3 regions of the Actimicrobium antarcticum genome follow, and region 1 is predicted to be linked to each of the others. Evidence: predicted binding sites of a transcription regulator. Region 1 holds the regulator's gene; each other region holds the start of a gene.
The links. Region 1 encodes sigma-54, which starts transcription at its own class of promoters, with help from an activator protein. Its sites were predicted from a motif close to TGGCANGNAANCTGCTTT; they were not measured.
Positions count from the first base shown of each region.

Region 2: ABD720_RS06360 (urease accessory protein UreD) is a predicted target of sigma-54. The motif match lies at 1,779-1,796, and genes of this name have one in related genera.
Region 3: prpB (methylisocitrate lyase) is a predicted target of sigma-54. The motif match lies at 2,351-2,368, and genes of this name have one in related genera.

Region 1 is NZ_BAAAZE010000014.1:89,459-93,620, reverse strand. Features, by position in the region: gene ABD720_RS17160 (enoyl-CoA hydratase/isomerase family protein) at 1-856, opposite strand, end outside; gene hpf (ribosome hibernation-promoting factor, HPF/YfiA family) at 974-1,330, opposite strand; gene ABD720_RS17150 (RNA polymerase factor sigma-54) at 1,447-2,928, opposite strand; gene lptB (LPS export ABC transporter ATP-binding protein) at 2,941-3,684, opposite strand; gene lptA (lipopolysaccharide transport periplasmic protein LptA) at 3,693-4,162, opposite strand, start outside.
Region 2 is NZ_BAAAZE010000007.1:22,989-27,150, forward strand. Features, by position in the region: gene ABD720_RS06355 (DUF349 domain-containing protein) at 1-1,538, opposite strand, end outside; gene ABD720_RS06360 (urease accessory protein UreD) at 1,908-2,756, shown strand; gene ABD720_RS06365 (urease subunit gamma) at 2,777-3,079, shown strand; gene ABD720_RS06370 (urease subunit beta) at 3,095-3,403, shown strand; gene ureC (urease subunit alpha) at 3,412-4,162, shown strand, end outside.
Region 3 is NZ_BAAAZE010000010.1:163,552-167,713, forward strand. Features, by position in the region: gene acnD (Fe/S-dependent 2-methylisocitrate dehydratase AcnD) at 1-202, opposite strand, end outside; gene prpC (bifunctional 2-methylcitrate synthase/citrate synthase) at 240-1,391, opposite strand; gene prpB (methylisocitrate lyase) at 1,412-2,305, opposite strand; gene prpR (propionate catabolism operon regulatory protein PrpR) at 2,492-4,090, shown strand.

The DNA of each region.
Region 1 (4,162 bases):
CCTGACGCAGCGTGACGCTCATCATCAGCGGCGAGCGTTTTTGCATCAGTGCCAGCGTGGTCTGCGCGAAGTCGCTGTCGTCCTGCGACAGCGAGGCGACGATGTCCGGTACCGACGGCAGACTGAAGTGCTGCCGGATGGCGGCGTGATGACGTGCCAGCGTGCTGCCGGCGGGGTCGCACTGATCCCTGAAGGCGCTGGCAAATTCGCGGATGGCGTGGCGTACATCGGCGCTGTTGTCGTGTTCCAGCAGGGTGCGTAAAGCCGGCAGTTCGCTGCTCGGAATAAAGACATCCGCCAAGCCCGCATACAGCGCGTCGGCGGCACCGATCATCTCGCCGGTGACACCCAGATACGTCCCCAGCTGGTCTGCCGAACGTGACAGAAAATAACTCCCGCCGACATCCGGAAACAAACCGATATTGACTTCGGGCATGGCCATTCTGGTCCGCTCGGTGACGATACGCAGACGGTTCTGTACGCCGCTCTGCGCCAGCCCCATGCCGCCGCCCATGACGATCCCGTCCATCACGGCGATCCACGGTTTCGGGAAAAAATGGATCAGATGGTTGAGGGCATATTCTTCGCTAAAAAAATCGTCCAGCGCCGCGCTGCCGCCTTGGGGTGTCGACAGGCCAGCCTCGTAAAAAAACCGGATATCGCCACCGGCACAAAATGCTTTTCCGGTACTGCCGGTAATGACCACCGCACGCACCGTCGCCGCGTCGCGCCAGCCCAGCACGATCCCGGTCAGTTCGCGCACCATTGCAAGCGACAAAGAATTGAGGGCTTTGGGCCGGTCAAGCGTGATGTTGCCGATAGCGTTGGTTACTTGGGTCTGGATGAGTGCGGTCATGTTCTGGAGTCCATCGGATTACATTAAATTGCAGGCAAGTCAATTGCAGGCGATTAAAAAGGGCGCAATCAATGCGCCCCAGGTTCGTTCATGCCGGTTTGTCCGGCAGCAGATCAGTCAGGAGGAGGATATCTCGACAACCGGTTCAGGGATGTGTTTGATGGCGTCGTGCTGATGGTCCTGCAGTTTGGTTTTGTACTTGATGACCTGGCGATCGAGCTTGTCGATCAGCGCATCAATGGCGGCGTACAGGTCCTCGGCAATGCTTTCTGCATGCAGGTCCTTGCCGCGCACGTGCAGGTTGATTTCTGCTCGTTGCCGTTTTTCTTTTTCGGGGAGTTTATCTACAGTCAGGATGACAGCGATATCAATGACGTGATCGAAATGACGTTTGATGCGTTCCAACTTGCTTTGCACATATTCACGGATGGCAGGGGTCACTTCGAGATGATGTCCACTGATTGTGAGATTCATACGGCGCTCCTTTGAATAGTGCCGCTGGAGGTTCGTTTTGTACCCGGATGGGCACTGTCGAACACAACGACAGGTAAAACATGACAAATGAAACTACGGAAAAACTTGGAAGAAAATTACAGTGCCTTGCGCAGGTTGACGGATGGGATTTTCAGGGCTTCTCGATATTTTGCGACGGTGCGTCGTGCCACCACCATACCCTGTTCTCCCAGCATGTCTGCGATTTTGCTGTCAGAAAATGGAATCTTCGGGTCTTCAGCTCCTATCAATTGTTTGATGAGTGCCCGTATCGCCGTTGAGGACGCTTCGCCCCCGGCTTCAGTGGCGACATGGCTGCCAAAAAAGTACTTTAACTCGAACATGCCATGCGGGGTCAGCATGTATTTCTGGGTTGTCACACGGGAGATGGTGCTCTCGTGTAAACCCAGTGTATCAGCAATTTCGCGCAAGACAAGAGGGCGCATGGCGACCGCACCATGCGAGAAAAAGTTCCTTTGGCGTTCAACAATTGCCTGTGCCACGCGCAGGATCGTATCGAAACGCTGACGCATATTCTTGATCAGCCACTTCGCTTCCTGCAGCTGCGATGTCAGTGAACCATCGCCTTTATTCTGCTTCAGGATGTTCGCGTACAGGGCGTTGACGCGCAGGCGCGGCATCACGTCGTGGTTGAGCATGACCTGCCAGCCGGCGCGGGTATGCTTGACGATGACATCCGGCACCACGTAGTCCGAGGTGCCGCTGCCAAAGATCGCGCCGGGGTGCGGATTGCATTGCCGGATCACGCATTGTGCTTCGCGCAGGTCTTCATCGTCACAGTCCAGCGCCTTCTTGAGCTTGCTGAAATCACGCTGCGCAAACAGCGTCAGATAGTGTTCGACGATGTCCAGCGCCATGCGCCGGGTCACCATGGCAATGCCGGGAAAACGCCGGATCTGCAGTGCCAGGCATTCGGCGGCATTGCGTGCGCCGACGCCGGCAGGATCGAAGCTCTGCAGCAGTTTCAGGGCGATCGTCAGCTCGTCGGCGTCGATCGCCAGTTCGGCCGGCAAGCGCTCGTGGATCGCCTCCAGCGTGTCTTCCAGATAGCCGTTGTCGTTGAGTGCATCGATCATCAGTTCGACCAGTGCCCGGTCGCGCGGATTGCGTACGGTGACCCGCATCTGCTCCAGCAAATGATCGCGCAGCGTCAGTTCATGGGCTTCCAGCTGGGGTCGCGCATCGTCGTCTTCCGGCGCTTTGGAGGTGCGCGCAACGTCGTCGAAGGTCCAGTCCGATTCGCTGCTGGCGGCGCCTTCCGGTGCCTCGTTGCTGACCTCGGCAGGCGCTTCGCCGTCGCTGCTGGGAGGGGCGGCATTGGCATCCTCGCTGGCACCTTGCTGGCGAATGCCGTCGGCGCCGATGGCACCATCGGCGAGCAGGCGTACCGAATGATCCAGCGGATCGTCGAGCCGTTCCAGTAGCGGATTGTCGGTCAGCATCTGCTCCAGTTCCTGATGCAGTTCCAGCGTGGATAACTGCAATAGCCGTATCGATTGTTGCAGTTGCGGTGTCAGCGCAAGATGCTGTGAGGTGCGGAGCTGGAGGGATTGTTTCATCGTGGTCCGGGCCTACATCCGGAAGTGTTCGCCGAGATACACCCGGCGTACCGACTCGTTGGCGATGATGTCATCCGGGCGTCCGCTGGCCAGGACAGCACCCTGGTTGATGATGTAGGCGCGGTCACAGATGCCCAGCGTTTCGCGCACGTTGTGGTCGGTGATCAGGACGCCGATGCCGCGTTCTTTCAGGAACCGCACGATGCGCTGGATTTCGATCACGGCAATCGGGTCGACGCCGGCGAACGGTTCGTCCAGCAGCACGAAGCGCGGATTGGTCGCCAGCGCACGCGCAATTTCGACGCGACGTCGTTCACCGCCGGACAGGGACAGAGCCTGGTTGTCACGCAGCTTGTCGATTTGCAGATCCTGCAGCAAGGTGTCAAGGCGCTGATCGATGACTTGCCGGCTCAGTGGTTTGCCTGCCTCGCGCTGTAATTCGAGTACCGCGCGAATATTGTCCTCGACGCTCAGCTTGCGAAACACCGACGCTTCCTGCGGCAGGTACGACAGACCCAGCATCGCCCGCTGGTGGATGGGCAGGCGCGAAATGTCGACGCCGTCCAGCCGGATCTCGCCAGCGTCCGATGGGACCAGGCCAACGATCATGTAAAAGGAGGTGGTCTTGCCGGCACCATTCGGGCCGAGCAGGCCGACCACTTCGCCGCTGCCTACCTCCAGCGCGACATCGCTGACGACCTGCCGTACGCCGTAACTTTTCTTCAGACCGCTGACGATCAGTTTGCTGGCAGTCATCTCGGCCGTCATTTGGCGGCACCCGGCGTACGTGGCTGGATCACGGCCTTGATGCGACCCGCGCCGGCCTTGCTGTCGGGGCCAGTCGCAGTGTTGTTGACCGAAAAAAATTCGCTGCGGCTGTCATACGAAATGAATTCGCCTTCGACTTCATCGGTCGGCTTGGTGCCGTCGAGTCGACGCATCTTTGCCTTTGAAAAAAGTTTGACCAGCTCGGTCTTGCCATCGTATTCGATCCGTTCGGCTTCACCTTCGATCCACAGGTCGGGTCCGCCATCGCGTTTTTGGCGGAAACTGGCCAGGCTGCCGGGCGCAGCGTACAGCGTGGCGAACTGGTAACCGGCAGCGTCCTGGGTGACGACGACGCGTGCGGCTTTCATCAGCAATGTCCCGCGCGTGACAATCACTGCGCCAGTGAAGGTATTGATTTGCTTGACATCGTCGTACGCCATCTGATCGGCGTCGACCACGGTGGGTT
Region 2 (4,162 bases), on a different contig from region 1:
TGCCAGGATTGCACGTGACGCTGGCAGGACAACGCCACGACTTTCCAGTCCGGCTCGGCGGACGCGGCGAGTGCATCGGCCTGAAGATGAATGCCGGCAACCAGCTCTGCGGCCAACGCCAGATTTTTCTGGCGCTCTTCGGCCAGCTTGCCGAAGTGCTCGGCGACCGGCGCGTAGGCGCTGGTGCAGGCGGTGTCAAAACCGTGCCAGAGTTCTTTGGGCGCCGGGCCAGCAGACAGGTCAAGCGACTTCCAGCGCTCGCGCAGGCTGCCGATTTTTTTGGCCAGCTCGCCGATGGCGAGTTCTTGCGCGGGCAATGCCTCGGCAGCTTTTTGCAATTCTTCCCGCGAGACGTTGCCGCCCCAGCGTGCCCAGCCCTGCAGTCGTCCCAATTCGGCCCGCAAGCGCGACAGCTGCGCACCTTGCGCATCGGTCAGGCGCAAGGTGGCGAGGTTGAGTGCACGAACTCGTTTGTCGGCTTCGGCGGCAACTTGCAGCGAACCCTCGTCGAGGGCCTGCTCCATCGCCTGCAGCGCGGCCAGAAAGATGCGTTTTTGTTCCGATTCGGGAATTGCGGAGGCGCTCGGAGTGGCGGATTTAACAGGTTGCGCGGCTGGCTCGATGACTGGCTGCGCGGCCACGACCTGCGCAAGTAGCGCAGCAAAACGTTGCTCGACCAGCTGCTCAGGATCGGTGAAGGCTGGCAAGCCGTTCCAGCTGCGTCGCAGTACCGCTTGTTGCAGCGACTCGGCTGGCGCGGCTTCCCATTCGTCGAGCAAGCTGCAGCGACTGGCGCGCGCAGCATGTTGTTGTTCGATGGCAGACAAGGAGGAGCGCAGTTCCCGTGCCGCCTGTTCGCACTGCGCGAGCAACTGCTTCGGTAGCGCGCTGACCTCGGGTGATTGCTGATAACCGGCGATGTCGGCATCGAGCGAGGTCAGCACAAGACGCAGTGCATCAGGTGTGAATTGGGCTGCCTGCGCGGGCAAGGCGCGCAAGCGCGCCAGTGCATCCATCGCGCTGCGCTGCAGGGTGGCTTGCGCGACCAGACGGTCAGCCAGCGCGGTACGGATCGCATCAAACTCCTGCTGCACCGATTCCGGCACGGCGGTCAGGGCCTGCCAACGACGATCGAGCTCACTGACCTGATTCGGTGTCAGGCGGGTGTCGGCCAGCACGTGCGACGCATCGGCGATGCAGGCGCTGGCCAGCACCTGCAACTTGCGCTGCGACTCCAGCACATCAAGTCGGGTCTGCATTAGCTTTGCAACGCGGCGATCGGTATTGCGCATGGCGGCCAGCACGGTGTGCAAGCCGGCGACCGACTGCACCGTTTGCGCAGCTGTTAGCCGGGCGTCGGCAAAGTCGCAGGTGAGCAAAAACGCGATGCTGGCCGCTTCATCCTGTTGCAAGGTCCGGGCAAGGGCAAGCGCTGCGTCGCGTGCGGCGGTTGGCGGTGGTGATGTCTGGGCTATCACCGGAGCAGGAACTGACGGAGCGGATTTTTTTGGCTTGCGCTTGAAGAGGAAATCGAACATGTGTGGCGAGCCCGGAGCAGAAAAAGGGCTCCATCATAACAATGGATTGACGGCAGCCGCTGTGGATTGTCACGCTATGGATCGGGCATTGCACTGCGGCAGTGCATACAAGCACAAGAATAAGGAAGTCGTGACCGGATGCACCAGCAAAACGCATCGCTGCACTGACATCAGGCATGGCGTCAGCGATGGACATTGCCGGGGTGGCATCGGTGTTGGCACCGCGGTTGGCACCGTAGTTGGCACATATACTGCTACCCGTTCTGCAACCATCGGTCACCCTCCCCCGCACTCTTCAACCAATGTATCTCCACAGGGCACCATGTTACGTTCGACCCAACTGAAATCACGCCACGTGGCTTGCACCTGATGACCGGACTCACTCCGATTGCACAGTCGCTGCTGCGCAACCACTGGCAGGCGCGGCTCTCGCTCGGCTTCGCCAACGATGCAGGCACCACCCGCCTGGTCGAGCGCAGCCATGTCGGGCCGTTGCGGGTGCAAAAAGCGCTGTATCCCGAGCATCCGTCGGTCTGCCATGCCATCGTCGTGCATCCGCCCGGCGGCGTGGTCGGTGGCGACCAGCTCTCAATCAATGTGCAGGTGGGCGTCGATGCCGCCGCGTTCATCTGCACCCCCGGCGCGGCCAAGTGGTATCGCGCCAATGGTCATGTCTCCGGCCAGACCGTGCGCCTGGAGGTGGCGGCAGGCGCATCAATGGAATGGCTGCCGCAAGAAACCATCTTTTTCAATGACGCTCATGTTGTGCTCGACAGCGCGATCGACCTGCAGGGTGACGCGACCTATATCGGTTGCGACATCCTGTGCTTTGGCCGCACTGCCTCGGGCGAACGATTCAACCGCGGCATCGTCCGCCAGCGCAACACGATCCGTCGAGACGGCAAGCTGATCTGGTTCGAGCAGGGTCGTATCGATGGCGCTGACGCTGTCATGCACAGCCCGCTGGGCCTGGCCGGAAAAACTGTCTGCGCCACGCTGCTGGCCGCCGGCACCACGCTGTCACCCACCGCACTGACTGCGCTGCGCGAGGCACTTGGCCCGCTGGCCGGCGTGACACAAACAAAAACCATCCTCGTCGTACGCCATCTGGGCGACTCCAGCGAAGTCGCCCGCAGTCTGATGATGCAGGCCTGGCAGGCCTTGCGCCCGCTGCTGCTGGCGCGCGACGGCGTCATCCCGCGCATCTGGAATACCTGAACTTTTAACTAGGCAAACCCATGGACCTGACTCCCCGAGAAAAAGACAAGCTGCTGATTTTTACTGCCGCCCTGCTGGCCGAACGGCGCATGGCGCGCGGCGTCAAACTGAATTATCCGGAAGCCATTGCGCTGATCAGCGCGGCCATCATGGAAGGTGCACGCGATGGCCGCACCGTGGCCGAACTGATGTCCGCCGGCACCCGCATCCTGACCCGCGCCGACGTGATGGACGGCATCGCCGAGATGATCCCCGACATCCAGGTCGAAGCCACTTTCCCGGACGGCACCAAGCTGGTCACCGTTCATCAACCCATCCCATAGACCACAGAGGCCGCCATGATTCCAGGTGAAATGCTGATCGAACCCGGCGAGATCGCCCTCAATGTCGGTCGCCGCACGGCCAGCATCGTGATTGCCAACAGCGGCGACCGGCCCATCCAGGTCGGCTCGCACTTCCATTTTTTCGAGACCAATCCGGCGCTGCAATTCGACCGCGACGCGGCCTACGGCATGCGCCTCAATATCGCGGCCGGCACCGCGATTCGCTTCGAGCCGGGCCAGCAACGCACGGTCGAACTGGTCGACCTGGCCGGGTCGCGCGAGGTGTATGGCTTCAATGCCAAAGTCATGGGAGCACTAAAATGAGCTCACCACTGAGTTCGATGAGCCGCAAGGCCTACGCCGAGATGTTCGGCCCCACCACCGGCGACCGTGTGCGCCTGGCCGATACCGAGTTGTTCATCGAGATCGAAAAGGACTTCGCCACCTATGGCGAAGAAGTCAAGTTCGGCGGCGGCAAGGTGATCCGCGACGGCATGGGCCAGTCGCAACGCAATCACGCCGACGTGATGGATACCGTCATCACCAACGCGGTCATCATCGACCACTGGGGCATCGTCAAGGCCGACATCGGCCTGAAGAACGGCCGCATCGCCGCCATCGGCAAGGCCGGCAATCCGGACATCCAGCCGAATGTGACGATGGCCATCGGCGGCGCCACCGAAATCATCGCCGGTGAAGGCATGATCGTCACTGCCGGCGGCGTGGATTCGCACATCCATTTCATTTGTCCGCAGCAGATCGACGACGCGCTGATGTCGGGCGTGACGACGATGCTGGGCGGCGGCACCGGGCCGGCTGCCGGCACCTCGGCCACGACCTGTACGCCGGGACCGTGGCATCTGCACGCGATGCTGTCGGCTGCCGATGCCTTCCCGATGAACCTGGGATTTCTGGGCAAGGGCAATGTCAGCCTGCCGGTGCCGCTCGAAGAACAGATCCGCGCCGGCGCGATCGGCCTGAAATTGCACGAGGACTGGGGCACTACGCCCGCCGCCATCGACAATTGCATGAGCGTCGCCGACCGCATGGATGTGCAGGTCGCGATCCATACCGACACCCTGA
Region 3 (4,162 bases), on a different contig from region 1:
GGTCCTGCTTGCGCTCGATGAGTTGCGACAGCGAGGCGTTCAGCGTGGCCGGGTCGCAGCGACGCACCAGGTTCTCGGCCAGCACGCGCGAGGTGTACGGCAGTGTGTCAAAGGCACCGGGCGTGATGGCATCGACGGCGGCACGCGCATCGAAGTAATCGAGCGCGGTGCCCGGCAGGGGTTTGCGGAATTCGCTATTCATGGTGTCCTTGAATGAGGGTGATGGCGCTTGCGTGAGTTCACTTGCGCTTGCTGATCGGCACGAACGCCAGGTCATCGGGACCGACGTAGTTCGCGCTCGGGCGAATGATCTTGTTGTCGATGCGCTGCTCGATGATGTGCGCGGCCCAACCGGAGGTGCGGGCGATCACGAACAGCGGCGTGAACATGGCAGTCGGCACACCCATCATGTGGTACGACACGGCCGAGAACCAGTCCAGGTTCGGGAACATGCGCTTGGCTTCCCACATCACGGTTTCGAGGCGCTCGGCGATGTCGAACATCTTGGTCGAGCCTTCTTCGTGCGACAGGGAACGGGCCACTTCCTTGATGACCTTGTTGCGCGGATCCGAGACGGTATAAACCGGATGGCCAAAGCCGATCACGACTTCCTTGTTCTCGACGCGGCGACGGATGTCGGCTTCGGCTTCATCGGGATTGTCGTAGCGCTTCTGGATTTCGAACGCGACTTCATTGGCGCCGCCATGCTTCGGTCCGCGCAAGGCACCGATACCGCCGGTGATGGCGGAGAACATGTCGGACCCCGTGCCGGCGACCACGCGGGCAGCGAAGGTCGAGGCATTGAATTCGTGTTCGGCGTACAGGATCAGCGAGACATGCATCGCTTTTTCCCAGGCTTCGGACGGCTTTTTACCGTGCAGCAGATGCAGGAAATGCGCGCCGATGGAGTCATCGTCGGTCTGCGTTTCGATGCGCTTGCCGTTGGTGCTGTAGTGGTACCAGTACAGCAGCATCGAACCCAGCGAGGCCATCAACCGGTCGGCGATATCGCGCGCGCCCGGGGTGTTGTGATCGTCTTTTTCGGGCAGCATGCATCCCAGTGCCGACACGCCGGTGCGCATCACGTCCATCGGATGCGACGACGCCGGCAGTGCTTCGAGCACGATCTTCACGCTGGCAGGCAAGCCGCGCAGCGCTTTCAGTTTGGCCTTGTAGGCATGCAGTTCCGCGCTGGTCGGCAGCTTGCCGTGGACCAGCAAATGCGCGATCTCTTCGAATTCGCAGGTGTCGGCGACGTCGAGGATGTCGTAGCCGCGATAGTGCAGGTCATTGCCGGTCTTGCCGACGGTGCAGAGTGCGGTATTGCCAGCGGTAACGCCTGACAGGGCAACCGATTTCTTCGGCTTGAATGCAGGTACGGATTCGGTCATGGTGTCTCCTGAAGGATGAATTATTTTTTGGCGTTTTGTGCTGCGAAGAGTGCGTCGAGCTTGTCTTCGTAGGCGTAATAATCGATGCGGTCGTAGAGTTCCTTGCGGGTCTGCATCGTATCGACGACGTTCTGCTGCGAGCCGTCGCGACGGATCGCGTTGTAGACGTTTTCGGCAGCCTTGTTCATGGCGCGGAAGGCCGACAGCGGATACAGGACCAGGCCGACGTCAGCGCTTTTCAGTTCGTCGACCGTGAACAATGGCGTGGCGCCGAATTCGGTGATGTTGGCCAGTACCGGCACCTTGACGGCAGCGGCGAACTGCTTGTACATCGCGAGTTCGGTGATGGCTTCCGGGAAGATCATGTCGGCGCCGGCTTCGACGCAGGCGATGGCACGTTCCAGTGCAGCGTCCAGACCATCGACGGCCAGCGCATCGGTGCGCGCCATGATCACGAAGTTCTCGTCGGTACGGGCATCGACGGCGGCCTTGATGCGGTCGACCATTTCCTGCAGCGAGACGATTTCCTTGTTCGGACGATGACCGCAGCGCTTGGCGCCGACCTGGTCTTCGATGTGCATCGCCGCTGCGCCAAATTTGATCATCGACTTGACGGTACGTGCCACATTGAAGGCCGATGAACCGAAGCCGGTATCGACATCCACCAGCAATGGCAGGTCGCAGACATCGGTGATGCGGCGCACGTCGGTGAGCACATCATCGAGCGAGGTGATACCCAGGTCAGGCAGACCGAGCGAACCGGCAGCCACACCGCCACCCGACAGGTAGATCGCCTTGAAGCCGGCACGTTTTGCCAGCAGCGCATGGTTGGCATTGATGGCACCGACGACTTGCAGCGGCGATTCTTCTTGCATGGCCTTGCGGAAGGCGGCACCAGCGGAATATTGGGTCATGAGGTCACTTTCGGGTGTGTTTCATCGGACTTGCTTGCAATGAGTGTTGCAATCGCCGTGCCACCCCTTGCCGATACGCTGTAACGTCCCTGTAACGGCCATTCATTCAATACTGGCTGAAGCTTCATCGCGCTATCACGTTTCAAATTCCGTTACACTTGCAACATTGAAACGCCAAGGTGAAACATGCACCGTCCCATTCTCCCCGTCCCCATCGACCCGAATGACAAGCCGATCATCTGGACGGTCTCGATCTCCCGGCTGTTCGACCTGTTCCGCGACATCATGCTGGAGTACGGCGACGCCGCCACGATCGAGCCGATCAATCTCGGCTTTGAAGACGCAGTGCGCCACATCCGCGAACGGCTGGCGACCGAACGCTGCGACGCGGTCATTGCCGCCGGCTCGAATGCGGCATATCTTAAAAGCCGCTTGTCGGTACCGGTCATCATCGCCAAGGCCAGCGGCTTCGACGTGATGCAGGCACTGGCCCGCGCACGCCGCATCACGCCGCACATCGGCCTGATCAGCTACCAGCAAACCATGCCGGAACTGAGCGACTTCCAGGCCACCTTTGGCCTCGATATCGTCCAGCGCAGCTATGTCACCGAAGAGGACGCGCGCGCCCAGATCAGCGAACTCAAGGCCACCGGCGTCAAGGCCATCGTCGGCGCGGGACTGATCGCCGACCTGGCCGAAGAAGCCGGCCTGGCCAGCGTGTTCGTGTATTCCGCCGCGTCGATCCGGCAAGCCTTTGATGACGCGCTGGAGATCGCCCGCTTCACCCGCATCGAAACCAATCGGCGTCGCCCGGCAGCACCGGCCGATACGCTGCGCGCGCGTCATGGCCTCAATGATCTGCGGGGGGAGTCGGCCGCCATGCAGCGCGTGCGACAAGCCATCACGCTGTTTTCCCGCTCGCCGGCAACGGTACTGATCCAGGGTGAAACCGGCAGCGGCAAAGAACTCGCCGCACAGGCAATCCACCGCGAAAGCACGCGGGCGCGGCAACCCTTCGTCGCGCTCAATTGCGGCGCGCTGGCCGAGTCGTTGCTGGAAGCCGAGCTGTTCGGCCACGAAGAAGGCGCCTTCACCGGATCACGGCGCGGCGGCCATGCCGGGCTATTCGAAGCGGCCCAGCACGGCACCTTGTTTCTGGATGAAATCGGCGAGATGGCGCTGCCGCTGCAGACCCGCTTGCTGCGCGTGCTGGAAGAACGGGAAGTGGTGCGCGTCGGTGGCACGCGGCCGATTCCGGTCGATGTGCGCATCGTCAGCGCCACCCATTGCGACCTCGACCAGCGCATGCGCGAAGGCCGCTTCCGGCCCGATCTGTTTTATCGGCTGGGCGTCCTGCGGATGACCTTGCCGCCGCTGCGCGAGCGCCCGGACGATCAGGTCGAACTGGCCGCCTGGTGCCTGAAGAATGCACTGGCCGCGATGGGCCTGCGCCCGCATGCCAACCTGCAGGCCGAGCTGAGCGCCTGCGCGTCGCTGCTGGCCGGCTACGGCTGGCCCGGCAATGTGCGCGAACTGCGCAACATGATGGAACGGGTCGCGCTGTATCTGGCAGCCGAGCCGCTACAGGCCTTGTCGCCGGGGTTGTTGCTGGCGGTCGCGCCGGAACTGATGCGCGCCGGGGCAATCGCGCCGATGGTGGTCACGAGCGCACCCGTGGAATCACTGGCCGAGGTGCTGGCGCGCTTCGATGGCAATCGGGAAGCGGCGGCGAAGTATCTGGGAATGAGCAGGACGACGTTGTGGCGGAAGTTGCGGGGCGCGTAGCGGGGCTGCGTGCCCTGTCCGGGGACGCAAACCCGCCACGGCGCTTGATATTCAATGGCCACCGCGGGATTT